Regions from separate parts of the Streptomyces sp. NPDC050121 genome, predicted to be linked through region 4. Evidence: riboswitches for the same ligand, from Rfam matches in the RefSeq annotation. Region 4 holds a riboswitch; each other region holds the start of a gene.

Region 1 (4,325 bases), on a different contig from region 4:
AGTTGTTGAGGTCGGACACGCGGTCGTTGACCCCGCCCGCGGAGACGGGCGTGGCGACGTATTCGAGGACGTACGGTCCTTCGAGCGGCCGCCTGAACCAGATCGTGGCCCCGGCGGGTACATCGACCTCCAGGGCGCCGCGGGAGGCGGTGACGGTTCCGCCCTTCTCCAGTTCCACGGCCCACTTGCGCAGACCGTGGCGGAAGTCGTCGTGGGCGATCAGCCGGCGGTGACGGGGTGTGGCGCTCGCGGCGCCCGCGGGGGCGAGGGCGGCCAGGGCGGCGCCGGCGGCGAGGGCTCCGAATGCTCTGCGCGTGGTCGACACGGGAAGCGGCTCCTTCAGTGGGCGGGGTGGGTGAGGGACGGCCTGGGCACCCGGCGGGTCTCGGCGCCGGGGTGGTGGTCGGGGTACGTGGACTGCGGGTAGCCGCACCCGGCCCGCGCGGTACGCGGGGTTCTGGGCGAGCGTGCGCAGGCGGGCGACGGTGACGGCGGCGGCTCTTCGGCGGCGGGTGGCGTTCACTGGCGACCCTGCGCGGGGTTTCCGATGAGGGCGACGAGGCGGTCGGCCGCCTTGCGGTGACCTTGGGCACTCGGGTGGACGGCACCGTGGAAGTCGCCGTCTGCCGCCGAGAGCCAGCCGGTCGTGTCGACGAACTCCGTGCGGGAATCGGCGAGTTCGGCGACCACCGCGGCGATGTCGGCGGCGTGCGACCCGTCGAAGGGACGCAGGGCGAGGATGCGGGGGTGCGGGGCGGCCGACCGAAGACGCTCCAGGTAGGCGTGGTAGGCGGCACGGAGCTCGGTCGAGCCGTAGGCGGCGTCGTTGGTGCCCTGGTTGACGACGATCACGTCGGCGTCGCGGTCCGGGCGCGCCGGGGAGCCCGCGAAGTTCCAGCCGGACGCGTCACCGGCGGTCGGCACTCCCCCGTTGCCGGTCTGGAGCACACCCTGCCGCCCGAACCCGACCTGGGTGAGCGAGGCGTGCAGGGCGTCGGCGACGAGGGTCGGGTACGCGGCCGTCCCGTCGGCGCAGTCGGAGGTGTTGACCTCACAGAGCGCCATCACACCCTGGGTGATCGAGTCGCCGTAGAACGCCAACTCACGTGCTCTGACGGGAGGTTGACCGAGGAGACGGCCCTTGAGTCCGGTCAGGACGACTCCGGTCTCCAGCGGGGGCGTCCACCGGCCGGCCCGCGAGTGGACGTCTTTCACGGACAGCTGCACCGTGTGCGGGCCCCGCCCGGTCGCCGTGATCGCGAGATCGGCGCGGTCGACGGCGTGCAGCTTTTTCGGGCCTCCGTCGACCGACACGTACGCCTGTGCGGGCACGGTGACCGACGAGACGTCGAACAGGGCGTGGACGGCGCCGCCCGCGAACCGGAACCGCAGCCGGGAACCGGAGTTGACGGTGATCGCGGCCTCGGCGGTACAGCCCCAGTGCCCCTCGTAGACGAGTCGCCGGTCGCCGGGACGGACGAGGTCCGTGCCGCCGGACGCGGCCGAGGCGGACGGTGCGACGCCGGCCAGGAGCGCCACGGCCGCCGCAGTGCTCAGGAACCGGTTGATGACGGTGCGTCGGTCGGCGCCGGACACGGGACCTCCGAAGAACGGCAGAAAGCGCTTGCTCCCTGACGGGGATCACTGTGGCCCCACCCTGACCCGCCTGTCGAGGGGACGAAAGGGGCTGCCACCCGACCGCAACGAAACGATCACGAACACGCAAGGCCCGTCGGCGGGACCGGCATGCGGGAACACCGAAGGCCGGACCCGGGGATCGGGGTCCGGCCTTCGGCTGCGTGTCAGGCGTGTCAGGCGTGTGGCGCGCCAAGCGTGGTCAGGCGCGGTCAGGCGGGTGGCGTGCGGTCGTCGGCGGGGTCAGCCGACGGCGACACCGTGCGAGCGGAGGTAGGCGACCGGGTCCACGTCCGAGCCGTAGTCCGGCGTGGTACGGATCTCGAAGTGCAGGTGCGGGCCGGTCACGTTGCCGGTCGCACCGGACAGGCCGATCTGCTGGCCCTCGGTCACGGTCTGGCCGGCCGAGACGGAGAGCTGCGAGAGGTGAGCGTACTGGGCGTAGTAGCCGTCGGCGAGCTTGATGACGACCTGGTTGCCGTACGCGCCGCCCCAGCCCGCGGAGACGACGGTGCCCGCGCCCACGGCCTTGAGGGAGGTGCCGGTCGGGACGACGAAGTCGACGCCGGTGTGGTAGCCGCTGGACCACATGCTGCCGGCCACGTGGTAACCGGTTCCGATGGTCGCGCCGGCCACCGGCAGGGTGTAACCGCTGGAGGTGCTGGTGGTCTTCTCGGCGGCCTGGGTGGGCGACTTCGTCGAGGCGGACGAAGAGGACGAACCCGACGACGACTTGGTGCCGCCGGTCGTGGCCTTCTTGCCGATCGAGAGCTTCAGGCCGGGGTGGATCAGCGACGGGTCGCCGCCGATGGCCGCACGGTTGTCCTGGTACAGCTTCTGCCAGCCGCCGCTGACGTTCTGCTCGTCGGCGATCTTCGAGAGGTAGTCGCCGGACCGCACGGTGTAGGTCCGGGTGCCCGTGGCGGCGGCCTTCTTCTGCGCCACCGGAACGGATTGCACGGCCTTTTCCGAAACAGACTGCGCGACCGTCTGCGCGACGGACTGGGAGGCCGATTGCACGGGGGCGGCGTGGGCGCCGGTGGCGCCTATGAGCGGAAGGGCGAGCGCGGCGCCGCCGGTTCCGACGACGGCGATGGAACGGGTGAAGCGCTGGGACTTGGGACGGCGGTGCTTACCCTTCGCGGGCATGACGAATTCCTCTCCGGCGCCTGCGAGGTGAGCTGTCGGGTGCGGACTGGAGATGTCCGGCCGCGCCGAGGCGCGGCTTTACCCCAAGCCTGTTCCGGGACCGGAACAGGCGGTTCTGCCTGTGGGTCCCCCGCTCCTGCCGGGTACGGGTGAGTGTGCGGACACCGGGCGGCGGCAGGATTAGGCGTCCGTCCGGATTGGTGTGGAACGTAAGCGACCAGGACGCACAGGGACAAGCAGAGGTTGCACGGACAACGCATTTCTCTTGATCCGCTGTGCGAATTCCCGGTCACGCTCCGTCAATCAATAGGCCCGCTTTTCGTCAAACCCCCTTGAAAGGCATGCAAATTACGTGAGCATGACGCGCGACGTACGGTCACGAATATGACGCTGCTCACGTGAGACTTCCCCAGGTTTCCTTACTCCGCAGCGAGTTGGAATTAAGGCCCCAATTCGGACATAACCCTCAGATGCGGCGCAGTCGGATAACCGTCGCATCAAGGTCGCCCCGCAGTCCGGTCCGCAGCCCACGGTGCAGCAGCACGGCCCCTCGGTGCACTTCGCCCGTTTCGCGGCATTCGTAAGGCGCTGTCGGGTCGAGCCCGCGCAGTCGAAGCGCCGGAACGGGCTCGCCGAACCGCTGCGCCTGAAGCCAGGCGAGGACGACCGCCTCGTCGCCACGCACGTACTGGACGGCGCTCAGGCCGCCGGCCGGCGGCCGCAGCCGGTAGAGGTCGCCGTGCTGCACAAGAGGCCGGATGTCCTTGTAGAGGTTCACCCACTCCCGCGCCTCGGCCAGCTCCTCCTCGCTCCATTCGGAGAGGTCCCCGCCGACGCCGAGCACCCCGGCCATGGCGCTGACGAACCGGAAGCGCAGCGAGCTGACCCGGCCGTTGAGCTGGGCATTCGGGCTGTCCGTGACCCAGGCGGCCATGACCCGGGCGGGGTGGATCTGACTGAAGCCGTGCTGGATGTCGAGCCGGTCGAGGGGGTCGGTGTTGTCGGAGGTCCACACCTGGTCGGTGCGGCTCATGATCCCGAGGTCGATGCGTCCGCCGCCGCCCGAGCAGGACTCGAAGGCGACGCCCGGGTGGGCGGCCCGCAACCGGTCCAGCAGGCCGTAGAGGGCCCGCACATGGTCCACCCAGAGGCGCTGCGGGTAGGGATCGTCCGGCCAACCGGCGTCGGTGAAGCAGCGGTTGAAGTCCCACTTCACGTAGTCGACGGGGGCGCTGGACAGGAGGGCGTCGAGCTGTTCCCAGAGGTACTCCTGGACGTCCTCGCGCGCGAGGTTCAGTACTAGCTGATTGCGGAACTCCGTCCGCTTTCGTCCCGTTTGGAACTGCACCCAGTCGGGGTGCGCCCGGTACAGCTCGCTGTCGGGGTTGACCATCTCGGGCTCGACCCAGATGCCGAACTGCATACCGAGGGCGTGCACATAGTCGGCGAGCGGCTTGAGCCCCTTCGGGAAGCGGTCGGGGTTGGGCCGCCAGTCACCGAGCCCGGCGTGGTCGCCGGTGCGCGCCCCGAACCAGCCGTCG
Region 2 (4,325 bases), on a different contig from region 4:
GTCCGCGCGGAGGCGATCGGCGCGGCCACCGTGGGCTGCGCCGCGAGCCACGCCAGCGCGACCGTGGCGACCTGTGTGTCGTGGGCCTGTGCGATCTCGTCCAGGGCGGTGAGCACCTTCCGGCCCCGCTCCGTGTCGAGATGCTTGGCGGCACCGGCGGCGCGGGCGCTCTCCACCGTCGTACCGGGCCGGTACTTGCCGGTGAGGAAGCCGGAGGCCAGCGCGTAGTACGGGACGGCGGCGAGGCCGAAGCGCTCGGCGAGGTCCTGGAGGCCACCCTCGTAGGTGTCACGGGAGACCAGGTTGTAGTGGGGCTGGAGGGCGACGTACCGGGCCAGGCCCTCGCGGTCGGAGAACTCCAGGGACTCCTGGAGGCGTTCGGGGGAGATGTTGGAGGCGGCGATGTGGCGGACCTTGCCGGCCTTCACCAGTCCGTCGAGCGCGCCGACTATCTCCTCGACGGGCACCTCGGTCTTGTCGAAGTGCGTGTAGTAGAGGTCGATGTGGTCGGTGCCGAGGCGGCGCAGGGAGGCGTCGGCGGCGGCCTTGATATTGGCCGCGGTCAGGCCGGGGAACTCGGGGTGCTGGCTGACCTTGGTGGCGATGACCACGTCGTCGCGGTTGCCGCGCTGCTTCACCCAGTTGCCGATGATGGTCTCGGACTCACCGCCCGAGTTGCCCTCGACCCACGCCGAGTAGGAGTCGGCGGTGTCGAGGAAGTTGCCGCCGGCGGCCGCGTAGGCGTCGAGGACGGCGAAGGAGGCCGTCTCGTCGGCGGTCCAGCCGAAGACGTTGCCGCCGAGGGAGAGCGGGAAGACCTCGAGGCCGGAGGAGCCGAGCTTGCGAAGAGAAGTCATGCTTCACATCAACGGGCGCGGGCGGCACACCCATTCCCTGGGCAACACGAAGAACGTGTGAACAGCACACGTGGACGGAGCACGGGAACACCCCCGAGGGGGACCCTCAGGGGTGTTCCCGGGTACTACGGGTCTCACAGGCCTTACGGGTCTTACGGGTCTTACGGGTCTGACAGGTGTTCCCCGGAGGGGCGGCTCAGGGGTTGAGGCCCTTGCTGCGCAGCCAGGCCATCGGGTCGACGCCGTCGGAGTTGCCGTTCGGGTGGACCTCGAGGTGGAGGTGGGGCCCGGTCACGTTGCCCGTCGCGCCCACGCGGCCGATCACGTCACCGGTGCCGACCTTCTGGCCGACACTGACGCTGATCGAGGACTGGTGGCAGAACCAGAGTTCGGTGCCGTCGTCCAGCGTCAGGATGGTGCGGTAGCCGTAGGAACCGGCCCAGCCCGCCTCCGTGACGGTGCCGCTGTGGACGGCCTTGATGAGCGTGCCGGTGGGAGCGGCGAAGTCCAGGCCCGTGTGGTAGCCGGAGGACCACATGGAGCCGGCCTGACCGAAGGTCGAGGTGATCGTGTACGAGGAGGTCGGCAGCGTGTACTGCTTGGCGAGCTCGGCCAGGCGCGCGGCCTCGGCCTTCTCGGCGGCCTCCGCGGCGGCCTTCGCCTTTGCGGCGTCGGCCTTGGCCTTCGCGTCCTTCTCGGCCTTGGCGACGGCGTCGCTCGCGGCCTTGGCCGCGGCGGCCTCGGCGGCGGCCTGGGCCTTGGTCTCGATCTGGGTCTGCTGCGACTCGGCCTGCGCCATGATCCGGCTGCGCAGGGCCTCACCGGCGTCGGAGACGCTCTGGCTGCTGTCGTCGGCGGTGCTCTCGGAGCCGAAGGTCGCCAGGGCCGGCGCGGCGTCCTGGGCGGGCTCGTCGTCGGAGATGAGCGAGCCGACGTTCGGCAGGTCCGGCAGGGAGATGGAGACGGGGGCCTTGCCGGTGTTGGCGCTGGCCATGCCGCCCGCGCTGACGGCGGCTATGACGCCGACGCCGAGGACGGTGGAGCTGCGGGCGAACCCGCCGCCGCGCTGCTTGGCGACGCGGTGCTTGCCGCGTACCGGGCGAATGGACTCCGCGGTGGGGTTCCACTCCTCCCAGGGGCCCTCGTCGGTGCGGTAGTCGCCGTAGCCGAAGGTCTCGGTGGACCGCTGGGCGGGCACGAACGGGGCTTCTGGGGCAGGCCGGTTGGACGCCACGCGGGCGTACTCCTTTCCTTCCGTCGCCTACCGGGTTAGCTGACGGGTTCGGAGCGGGAAGGTCTCCTACGCGCGTATACCTGCCGTGGACTCCGCGAGTTCACGGTGGCTTCCGTGCGATTCACCCCAAGGTGGTGGTTCCCCGGTTCCCTTACGGGATTCGGCACATGCGCACGGAGCCGACTCTTGTGACGGCTGGGACGACCGCGCTGCGTTATCGAACGTTAATAGACCTGGGGGCCGGTTTCCAAGCACTTCTACTTGATCAACAACATTTTCGGCCTGGGACTTTCGCCCCATGACCGGCGAAAAACGGGCGAGTTGACGGAAGAGGCGTCCGAAAAGACGGCGTACGCACAGTAACCAACCGGCCACATGTCCAGGTCACGCACTGAGGGGTCCCTGATGTGCGCTGAAGCATCCCGGATGCGCGCCGAATTGCCCCGGACAACACCGAGGGCCGGAACCCTTTCGGATTCCGGCCCTCGGCCTTCAGTAGCGGGGACAGGATTTGAACCTGCGACCTCTGGGTTATGAGCCCAGCGAGCTACCGAGCTGCTCCACCCCGCGTCGTTGTGACTCCAGTCTACGCTACTTCCGGGGCGTGAAACACCACGGTTTACCGCCGCCCCCGATGCCCCGCCCCCGCCGCCTCATTCCAGGTGCCGGTTCGGGGTCTTCGCCCGCGCCTCGAACTCCGGGAGGACGAGGACGTCGACGCCCGCGGCCGTCAGGAGCCCGGTTCCGTCCGCCTCCGTCACGAAGGTGTCGGGCTCGCGCCAGGCGGTGACCACCCGGCGCACGCCCGCGTCGAGGATGAGGCGGGCGCAGGGGGAGGGGCGGGAGGAGCGACGGGCGCAGGGTTCGAGGCTGCTGTACACGGTGGCCGTGGGCAGCCGCGGGTCGGCGGGGTCGAGCTTCGCGAGGGCCGCCTCCTCGGCGTGCACGACCGGGTCGCCGGCCTCGCGGGAGTGGCCGCGGGCCAGTTCCGTACCGTCGGCGGCCACGATCACCGCGCCGACACTGAAGGCGGTCCGCGACGGCGGACACTGCGCCGCGAGCTCGCAGGCGAGGGCCAGCCAGTGGCGGTCGGCCGCGGCGGGGAGCGGTCCGGCGCCGGGGGCGGTGGGCTGGTAGCGGTTCAGTACGACGTCCTCGATGCGCCGCGTCTCGACCAGGCGCAGCCGTCCGCCCTGGTAGCCGCCCGGCCCGAAGAGGCGGGGCGCGTCCGGGTCGCCCACGAAGAGCGGGGCGACGACGAGCTGGAGTTCGTCGGCGAGGCCCTGCTGGAGCAGCTGGGTGTGCACGGTGCCGCCACCCTCGACCATGAGACGCCGCACACCCCGCACATCGTGCAGGTGTTCGAGGAGGCGGCGCCAGTCCAGTTCGGGGCCGAGCGGGACGACGTCCGCGGCGATCCCGAGGGCGCGGGCGCGCTCGGCGCCCTTGTCCGTCGTACACACGACCTTCTCGTCGCCCGTGTGCCAGAAGTTCGCCGCGGGATCGAGCTCGCCGGAGCCGCTGACCGTGACCTTGAGGGGGTACGGCGGTCGGCCCTCGGCGACGCGGGCGGCGCGCCGCTCCGGGGAGTTCACGAGGAGCCGGGGGTTGTCCGCGCGGATGGTGCCGGCGCCGATGAGGATGGCGTCGACGGAGGCCCGTACCTCGTCGACGCGGTCGAAGTCGGCGGGGCTGGACAGGAGCAGGCGCTCGGGGGTGGTGTCGTCCAGGTAGCCGTCGAGGGAGACGGCGGCGGACAGCAGGACGTACGGGTACGGCATCGACGCGCTCCCCGGTGGCGTGGGTGGAGGTGGGTGAGAGGTGGGTGACGTGGGTTGACGTGGACTCTTGGTTCAAGTTTGAAACAAACTACACTGGTCGCATGACGACTCGCTGGCTCACCCCCGAGGAGCAACGCGCCTGGCGCGCCTACGTCGCCGGGTACCTCCTCGTCGAGGACGCGATCGACCGGCAGCTCCAGCAGGAGGCCGGCATGCCTCACCTGTACTACTCCATCCTCGCCAACCTCTCCGACACACCGGAGCGGCGCCTGCGGATGACCGAGCTCGCGGAGCAGCTGAAGATCACCCGCAGCAGGCTGACGTATGCGGTGACCCGTCTGGAGAAGGACGGGCTACTGCGTCGCGAGGACTGCATCTGGGACAAGCGCGGGAGTGTCGCGGTCCTCACGGACGAGGGCATGGCGGTCCTGGAGAGGACGGCGCCCGGACATG
Region 3 (4,325 bases), on a different contig from region 4:
TCGACCCCGAGGAGACCCTCGCCTGGGTCGAGAAGTACTTCGGCTCCATCCCCGGCCACGACGGCAAGCCCGAGCCCCGCGACGGCTCGCTGCCCGACGTCATCGGCGAGCAGTTGCGCGAGATCGTCGAGGAGGAGGTGCCGGCCCGCGCCCTGATGGCCGCCTACCGCCTGCCCGAGGACGGCACGCGCGCGTGCGACGCCGTCGACCTGGCGCTCACCATCCTGGGCGGCGGCGAGTCCTCCCGCCTGTACAACCGGCTCGTGCGCCGCGACCGTACGGCTGTGGCGGCCGGCTTCGGCCTGCTGCGGCTCGCCGGCGCGCCCTCCCTGGGCTGGCTGGACGTGAAGACGTCCGGTGACGTCGAGGTGCCCGTCATCGAGACCGCCATCGACGAGGAGCTCGCCCGGTTCGCCGAGGAGGGCCCCACGGCCGAGGAAATGGAGCGCGCCCAGGCCCAGTTGGAGCGCGAGTGGCTCGACCGGCTCGGCACGGTCGCCGGCCGCGCCGACGAACTGTGCCGCTACGCCGTCCTGTTCGGCGACCCGCAGCTCGCCCTGACCGCCGTCCAGCGGGTGCTGGACGTGACGTCCGAGGAGGTGCAGGAGGTCGCCAAGGCCCGCCTGCGCCCCGACAACCGCGCGGTGCTCGTCTACGAGCCGACCGCCGCCGAAGCCCCCGCCGACCAGGACGAGAACGAGGAGGCGGCCCGGTGACCGAGCTCGCCACGATGGACTTCCACCCCCAGCCCGCGGCGGGCGAGGCCAAGCCGTGGGCGTTCCCGGCGCCCGACCGCGCAGCGCTGGCCAACGGCCTGACCGTGCTGCACTGCCATCGCCCCGGCCAGCAGGTCGTCGCCGTCGAGATCCTCCTCGACGCGCCCCTGGACGCCGAACCGGCCGGCCTCGACGGCGTCGCCACGATCATGGCGCGCGCCTTCTCCGAGGGCACCGACAAGCACTCCGCCGAGGAGTTCGCCGCCGAACTGGAGCGCTGCGGCGCCACCCTGGACGCGCACGCCGACCACCCCGGCGTCCGCCTCAGCCTCGAAGTGCCGGCCTCGCGCCTGCCCAAGGGCCTCGGTCTGCTCGCCGACGCCCTCAGGGCGCCCGCGTTCGCCGACAGCGAGGTCGAGCGTCTCGTCCGCAACCGCCTGGACGAGATCCCGCACGAGCTCGCCAACCCCTCGCGGCGCGCCGCCAAGGAGCTCTCCAGGGAGCTGTTCCCGGCCACCGCGCGCATGTCGCGCCCGCGCCAGGGCACCGTGGAGACGGTCGAGAAGATCGACTCCGCCGCCGTGCGCGCGTTCTACGAGAGGCATGTGCGCCCCGCAACGGCCACCGCCGTGGTCGTCGGCGACCTCACCGGCGTGGACCTGGACGCCCTCCTCGGCGACACCCTGGGCGCCTGGACGGGCTCCTCGGCCCAGCCGCGGCCGGTGCCGCCGGTCACCGCCGACGACACCGGCAGGGTCGTCATCGTGGACCGCCCCGGCGCCGTCCAGACGCAGCTGCTGATCGGCCGGATCGGCGCCGACCGGCACGACCGCGTGTGGCCCGCGCAGGTGCTCGGCACGTACTGCCTCGGCGGCACCCTCACCTCCCGCCTGGACCGCGTCCTGCGCGAGGAGAAGGGCTACACCTACGGTGTTCGCGCCTTCGGGCAGGTCCTGCGGTCCGCGCCGGACGGCTCTGGCGCCGCGATGCTCGCCATCAGCGGCTCCGTGGACACCCCGAACACCGGTCCCGCCCTGGAGGACCTCTGGAAGGTGCTGCGCACCCTCGCCGAGGGCGGCCTGACCGACGCCGAGCGTGACGTCGCCGTGCAGAACCTGGTCGGGGTGGCGCCGCTGAAGTTCGAGACCGCCGCGGCCGTCGCGGGCACGCTGGCCGACCAGGTCGAGCAGCACCTGCCCGACGACTACCAGGCGACGCTGTACCAGCAGCTCGCCGCGACCGGCACCGTGGAGGCCACCGCGGCGGCCGTGAACGCCTTCCCGGTGGACCGGCTGGTGACCGTCCTGGTCGGTGACGCGGCCCGGATCAAGGAGCCGGTGGAGGCCCTCGGCATCGGCGCGGTGAAGGTCGTGTCCGCCGAGTAGGCGGACCGGCGGGCGCGGTGGCCGCGCCAACGGCACGCGCACGCAGGGGCCCTGGCCGACGGAAACGTCATCAGGGCCTCTGCGTGTCCGAATTGAGGCGGAGGTTGCCTGTCTGCCCTGTGGCATGCGCTACAAAAACCGGGATTCGTTTGAGGATTGAAACCCGTCCCGCTTAGCTTCGTCCGGGCTGTTCGTCAGGCAGTGCGCCGCAGCCGCGGCAGCGGACAGTCATCGCCGAGTCCCCGTACGGCGCGAGCCAGGGGAGCCGGGGACCCACGTGAAGTCCCTGGGGTGAATCGGACGCCCGCGCGAGCCGCGAGGGGGTCCGTAGGAGACCTTCCTGCTCCGAACCCGTCAGCTAACCCGGTAGGCGAGAGGGAAGGAAAGGACACCCCCCACTTCATGGCGTTCACCTGCGCCACCGGGAAGCACCGTCGGCCCAGCCGGATGCAGCGCACCACCGCGCGCGCCGCGGGCGTCGCGGCGCTCACCACCACCGGTGTCATGGCCACCGTCGCCTCCGCCCCGGCCTTCGCCGCCGAGCCCACCCCCGAGCAGACCGGGCTGATCCCCGTCGTCACCGCCGGCGAGGCCGTCGCCGACCAGATCGACGACCAGGTCGCCGTGCAGAAGAAGGCCGCCTACGAGCAGGCCGCACGTGAGGCGGCCGCCAAGAAGGCCGTCGAGGAGCGCGAGGCACGCGTGCGTGCCGCCCGTGAGGCCGAGCGCAAGCGGCTCAACGCCTTCGTGCTGCCGATCACGGGTTCCTACGTCTCCACCGGCTACCACGCCAGCAGTTCGCTGTGGTCCTCCGGCAGTCACACCGGCATCGACTTCCACGCCGCGACCGGCACCACGGTGCACGCGGTCGGCCTGGGCACCGTCGTCGAGGCCGGCTGGGGCGGGTCGTACGGCAACCAGGTGGTCATCAAGATGAACGACGGCACGTACACCCAGTACGGGCACCTGTCGTCCATCGGCGTCTCGGTGGGCCAGCAGGTCACTCCCGGCCAGCAGATCGGCCTGTCCGGCGCGACCGGCAACGTCACCGGTCCGCATCTGCACTTCGAGGCCCGCACCACGGCGGAGTACGGCTCGGACATCGACCCGGTCGCCTACCTCCGCCAGCACGGTGTGAACGTCTGACGGCGCACGGCGACAGATCGTCCAGCCCCGGCCCTCCCGGCCGGGGCTTTCGCCGTTTTCGATGCCCTGCTGTCCAAAAAATATCCATGGATTCCGGCCCGCCATCGGAAATTCCCGCTCATTGCAATAGAGTCACGGAACACACGTCAATCGTCGACGTTTCACGGGGATTAAGGCGGAGGTCCGTCATGCGTATTCCGGCGCACTCGGTGTGCACGGCCGTCCGGGACGACATCGTCTCGGGTGTCTACGAGCGCGGCAGCCGCCTCACCGAGGAACTCCTCGCCCGCCGCTACGGCGTTTCCCGCGTCCCCGTCCGGGAGGCGCTGCGCACGCTGGAGGCCGAGGGCTTCGTCGTGACGCGGCGGCACGCGGGCGCGTGCGTCGCGGAGCCGACCGAGCAGGAGGCCGCGGACGTGCTGGAGATGCGCATGCTCCTGGAGCCGCTCGGCGCCGCCCGGGCCGCCCAGCGGCGCACGGAGGCCCATCTGAAGGTGCTGCGCGGCCTCGTCCGGCTGGGCCAGGAGCGGGCCAGGAGGGGCAGCAGCGAGGATCTGCGCTCCCTGGGCGGCTGGTTCCACGAGACGCTCGCCCAGTCCTCCGGAAGCCATGCCCTGACGTCGATGCTCACCCAGCTGCGCCACAAGATCGCCTGGATGTACGCGGTGGAGGCGCCGGCCAACCCGGTGGAGTCCTGGGCCGAGCACGGGGCGATCGTGGACGCGGTGGCGCGCGGCGACCATGAGCGCGCGCGGGCGATCACGGCGCTGCACACCGAGCGCACGACGGCCGCGCACCGACTGCGCTTTTCCGGCGGACCGGAGCGCATCGACCGTGTGAGGACTTCGCAACCTCCCGTAAACATGACAAGCGTGCGGCATTAACACGAGAGCCGTATACAAAGAGGAGATAATTCGCGGGGGATTATTTCTGCTGCCCGCGGACGGGAAATGCGAAGGGCTCGCCCGATAATTCGGACGAGCCCCGCAACCTCAATTACCAGGGGTTGATCAGACGGTCTCGGGGAGTTCCTCGAGACCCTCGGCGACCAGCTTCGCGAGACGGTCGAGAGCGACGT
Region 4 (4,325 bases):
ATCATGAACTCCTGGATGTCCACATTGGAGTCGGCGTGCGAGCCGCCGTTCAGGATGTTCATCATCGGCACCGGCAGCAGGTGCGCGTTGGGGCCGCCCAGGTAGCGGAAGAGCGGGAGGTCGCTGGCCTCGGAGGCGGCGTGGGCGACGGCGAGGGAGACGCCGAGGATGGCGTTGGCGCCGAGCGAGCCCTTGTTGTCGGTGGCGTCCAGGTCGAACATGGCCTGGTCGATCAGACGCTGCTCGGTGGCGTCGTAGCCGACGAGCTCCGGGCCGATCTGCTCGATGACGGCGAGGACGGCCTTCTCGACACCCTTGCCCTGGTAGCGGTTCGGGTCACCGTCGCGCAGCTCGATGGCCTCGAAGGCGCCGGTGGAGGCGCCGGACGGGACGGCGGCACGACCGGTGCTGCCGTCGTCGAGGCCGACCTCGACCTCGACGGTGGGGTTCCCTCGCGAGTCGAGGATTTCCCGGGCTACGACGACGTCGATGGACGGCACGAGCATCTCCTTCTTGGGATGTGACGCTGAGAGTGCGGGGCCCGTGGGCCTTGCGACTAGAGCCTAACCGCCCGACGGGCGTCGGCAGCCGACCGACCGCCCTGTGGACGAACTGACCGTACACATTGTTCCCGCTCGGAACAAAGAGCGGGTGACAAACAGGCGAAGAAAGCGCGCGAGGCAAACGGGCGGCGGGGAGAGAGGGCAGCGAGCCGAGCGGCAGCGAGCCGAACAGGGGCGAGGCGAACGGCAGCGAGCCGAACAGGGGCGAGGCGAACGGCAGCGAGCCGAACAGGGGCGAGCCGAGCGGCAGCGAGCCGAACGGGGGCGAGGCGAACGAGGGCGCGGCGAACGAGGGCGAGGCGAGCGGGCAAAGAGAAACCCCGCTCCGGTGCGTACGGGGGAACACGCACCGGAGCGGGGAGCCCGTGGGGACGGGGGGTGACCCTCACGAGGTCTTCAGTGTGCCGACCTCGGATGTGAGGGTGCTGTGGCTTCTCTGGGTCCGCTCTGGGAGCCGGGGATCACTTCAGGTGCAGCTGCTGACCCGGGTAGATGAGGTCGGCGTCCGCGACGATGTCCTTGTTCAGCTGGAACAGCTTCTGCCAGCCGCCCTTGACCTTGTGCTTCTCGGCTATGGAGCTGAGGGTGTCGCCCTTGACGACCTTGTACTCGCCGTCGCCCTTCTTGACCTTCTTGCCGGTCGGCGTGGTGACCGTCTTGGAGGCGGCCGGGCGGTCGGTGGAGCGGGAGGCGCTCTGGTTCCCGGTCGAGCGGGTGCCGGCGCTGCTGGAGCCGGAGCCGCCGGTGCTGCTCGACGAGCCGGAGGAGCTGCTGCCGTTGTAGGCGGCGCCGGACAGGCCCGTGCCGCAGACCGGCCAGGCGCCCTTGCCCTGGGAGGCGAGGACCTTCTCGGCGACGGCGATCTGCTGCGACTTGGAGGCCTGGTTGGCCTGCGCGGCGTACTGCGTACCGCCGTAGGCGGCCCAGGTGGAGGCGGAGAACTGCAGGCCGCCGTAGTAGCCGTTGCCGGTGTTGATGGACCAGTTGCCGCCGGACTCGCACTGGGCGACCGCGTCCCACTCGGAGGCGGTGGCGGCGGAGGCGTTGCCTGCCGCCATCAGCGGGGCGGCGATGGCGACGCCGGTGACGCCGGCCAGCGCGGCGACGCGGGTGGCCTTGGACGGACGACGGTGCTTGCCCTTGCCCGAAAACAGCATGGTGGATCCCCTCACCGACGCCTGCGAGGTGAGCTGTCGGGTTCGGGCCGGTTGAGTTGCCCGGCCACGCTCTCGCTTTCACGAGGCGCGGCTTCACCCCAAGCCGCTCCGGTCAACTGCCCGGTGCGGCGCTTACCTTGGGTCCCCCGCTCCTGCCTACGGCGCTTGACGCGACGACTGTTCCCGGGCTGCCACTGGCAGGATTCGGCGTTGCGACGGCCGGGGCTCGGGTTGCCGAGCGGGACGACCGTAGACACGCGATCCGCGGAATTTCAAAGACGATCAGGGCTTCTGAGACTCATCCCACACTTTCACCAAACCGGACATTCGGCGCGAAGTATGACGTGAACTCCCGCTGTTTTTCTTGGGTTTTGCGCCCTATTCAACCCCTGTGTCGAGGGTCTGACCGGGGACGATGTCGCTCGGGTCGGCGCCGATGAGGCCCTTGTTCTCGGCATAGAGGGCGCGCCATCCGCCGTCGAGGCCAAGGGAGTCGGCGATGGAGGCGAGCGAGTCGCCCTCCTGGACGACGTAGGTGGCCGCGGCGTGCCGGCCGGCGGAGGCGGTCGTGGCGCCGTCGACGGCGGCGGCACGGTCGGCGGCGGCGCTCTTGGTCGTGTTCTCCTCGGCGGTGGCGCCGCGGTGTCGGCCCGAGCCGAGGGAGCCGGTGTCGACGAGGCTCCAAGAGCCCGCATCCTGGACCGACTTGTCCGGATCGTCCGCTTCCGGGGCCCCGGCGGGTGAGCCGCCGGTCGCCTGCGCGTCACCCTGGCCGCCGGAGCCGTCGGACGCGCCGGCGCCGGTGGAGCCGCCCGCACCGGTGGAGGAAGAGGACGAGGGGGACGAAGGGGACGAAGGCGACGCGGAGGGTGAACTCGATGAATTGCCGGACGAGTCAGACGACCCAGACGAGCCGGACGAGCCGGAGGAACCAGTCGAACCGGTCGAACCGTCACCGCTGCCCGAAGAGTTCGAGGAACCCGTGGAGCCGGACGATCCCGACGACCCCGACAGCCCCCTGGACAGGTCGGACAATCCGGAGGAGGCCGACGAGTCGGACGAGTCGTCCGCCACGCCGGTGTCCACGTTCAGCGCGCCGTTCGCCCGGGTGAGCCCGGAGGTCAGCCCACAGGTGCCCCAGGCGCCGATGTTCTCGGCCGCGAGCAGTTTCTGCGCCACCGCGATCTGCTGGTTGCGGCTGGCCAGGTCGGGGCGCGTCGCATAGTCGAGCCCCCCGTACGTCTCCCACTGCTTCTGGGTGAGACTCAGGCCGCCGTACTCGCCGTCGCCCTTGTCGGCGCTCCACGAGCCGCCGGTCTCGCACTGCGCCACCTTGTCCCACACCGTGCCGTCGGCGGCACTCGCGCCCGAGGCGGCGAGCAGCGGGATGGCGATGGCGGAGCCCGTCACTCCGGCCGCGACGAGCAGCGCCGGGGCCTGGCGGGGGCGACGGTGTCGACCGTTCCCGGAGAGCATGCGAGGGGCCTTTCTCTGGACAGCAGTACCAGCGCGGCGGGTGAGACTGACGCGTCGCGCTGACGAGTGAACGTATCGGCAGACGATCACTTGTCACAAGTTAATGCCGCGCAGATCACGTGAAGATCACAGACTTGAGGATCGCTCACCTTCACTTCCCCGAATGGTCACACTCCGGCTGACGTGCGATCAGGAATGCGCCCAGAGTGCGCCCAGAGTGCGCTCAGAGTGCGGTCGGATTGCCCTCGCCGTGCACAGGCGTGAACTCCACCGGCAAGGTCCGCAGGCCCCGCATGATGAGCCCGCCACGCCACCTCAAGTCCGCCGGATCCACGGCCGGTCGAAGGTCGGGCAGCCGGGTCAGGAGCGTGGCCAGCGCCGTCTGTCCCTCCAGCCGGGCCAGCGGGGCCCCCAGGCAGTAGTGGATGCCGTGGCCGTAGCCGAGATGCTGGTTGTCACGGCGGGAGAGATCGAGCGTGTCGGGGTCCGTGAAGCGGGCCGGGTCGCGGTCGGCGGCCGCCAGGACGACGAGCACGGGGTCGCCGGGCGCGATGTCCTGCCCGCCGATGCTGAGTGGCTCGGTCGCGAACCGCCAGGTGGCGAGCTCCACGGGACCGTCGTAGCGCAGGAGTTCCTCCACGCCGGTCTCCAGCAGGTCCCGCTGCCCGGACGCGAGGGATGCCTGCAACCGCGCCCGCTGCTCCGGGTGGGAAAGCAGGGCGTGGAGGCCGTTGCCGATCAGGTTGACGGTGGTCTCGAAGCCGGCGAAGAGAAGGATGAAGGCCATGGCCGCGGCCTCGTTCTCGGTGAGGTGCTCACCGTGGTCGGAGGCGCGGATCAGGCCCGAGATGAGGTCCTCGCCGGGGGCCGGGTCGGCGGGGAGCTCGGCGCGCTTGCGGTGGATCAGCTCCAGCAGGTAGCCGCGCATCTTCTTCACCGACCGCGCGACCCCGCCGCGGGGCCCGCCGCCGTGCCGGATCATCATCCCCGCCCAGTCGCGGAAGTCGTCCTGGTCCTCGCGGGGAACGCCCAGCAGGTCGCAGATGGCGTAGATGGGGAGGGGGAAGGCGAAGTCGTGGATGAGGTCCGCCTCTCCCCGGGCGGTGAACCCGTCGATCAGCCGGTCCGT

Evidence for each region. A riboswitch is a leader RNA that binds a small molecule or an ion and turns the genes downstream of it on or off. The one in region 4 is predicted to bind cyclic di-AMP.
Region 1: another riboswitch for cyclic di-AMP. It lies ahead of ACIBTS_RS02880 (peptidoglycan DD-metalloendopeptidase family protein); the one in region 4 lies ahead of ACIBTS_RS31960 (transglycosylase family protein).
Region 2: another riboswitch for cyclic di-AMP. It lies ahead of ACIBTS_RS47465 (M23 family metallopeptidase); the one in region 4 lies ahead of ACIBTS_RS31960 (transglycosylase family protein).
Region 3: another riboswitch for cyclic di-AMP. It lies ahead of ACIBTS_RS28905 (M23 family metallopeptidase); the one in region 4 lies ahead of ACIBTS_RS31960 (transglycosylase family protein).

The regions. Positions count from the first base shown of each region.
Region 1 is NZ_JBITJV010000002.1:102,885-107,209, forward strand. It holds gene ACIBTS_RS02870 (DUF6250 domain-containing protein) at 1-325, opposite strand, end outside; gene ACIBTS_RS02875 (GDSL-type esterase/lipase family protein) at 520-1,596, opposite strand; gene ACIBTS_RS02880 (peptidoglycan DD-metalloendopeptidase family protein) at 1,879-2,784, opposite strand; cyclic di-AMP (ydaO/yuaA leader) riboswitch at 2,789-2,946, opposite strand; gene ACIBTS_RS02885 (alpha-galactosidase) at 3,251-4,325, opposite strand, start outside.
Region 2 is NZ_JBITJV010000071.1:12,594-16,918, forward strand. It holds gene ACIBTS_RS47460 (aldo/keto reductase) at 1-857, opposite strand, end outside; gene ACIBTS_RS47465 (M23 family metallopeptidase) at 1,054-2,091, opposite strand; cyclic di-AMP (ydaO/yuaA leader) riboswitch at 2,099-2,267, opposite strand; tRNA gene ACIBTS_RS47470 (tRNA-Met) at 2,588-2,661, opposite strand; gene ACIBTS_RS47475 (dihydrofolate reductase family protein) at 2,745-3,872, opposite strand; gene ACIBTS_RS47480 (MarR family winged helix-turn-helix transcriptional regulator) at 3,974-4,325, shown strand, end outside.
Region 3 is NZ_JBITJV010000021.1:126,581-130,905, forward strand. It holds gene ACIBTS_RS28895 (pitrilysin family protein) at 1-716, shown strand, start outside; gene ACIBTS_RS28900 (M16 family metallopeptidase) at 713-2,101, shown strand; cyclic di-AMP (ydaO/yuaA leader) riboswitch at 2,324-2,489, shown strand; gene ACIBTS_RS28905 (M23 family metallopeptidase) at 2,504-3,247, shown strand; gene ACIBTS_RS28910 (GntR family transcriptional regulator) at 3,436-4,131, shown strand; gene ACIBTS_RS28915 (HPr family phosphocarrier protein) at 4,258-4,325, opposite strand, start outside.
Region 4 is NZ_JBITJV010000025.1:99,001-103,325, reverse strand. It holds gene eno (phosphopyruvate hydratase) at 1-500, opposite strand, end outside; gene ACIBTS_RS31960 (transglycosylase family protein) at 1,025-1,720, opposite strand; cyclic di-AMP (ydaO/yuaA leader) riboswitch at 1,724-1,894, opposite strand; gene ACIBTS_RS31955 (transglycosylase family protein) at 2,099-3,196, opposite strand; gene ACIBTS_RS31950 (cytochrome P450) at 3,420-4,325, opposite strand, start outside.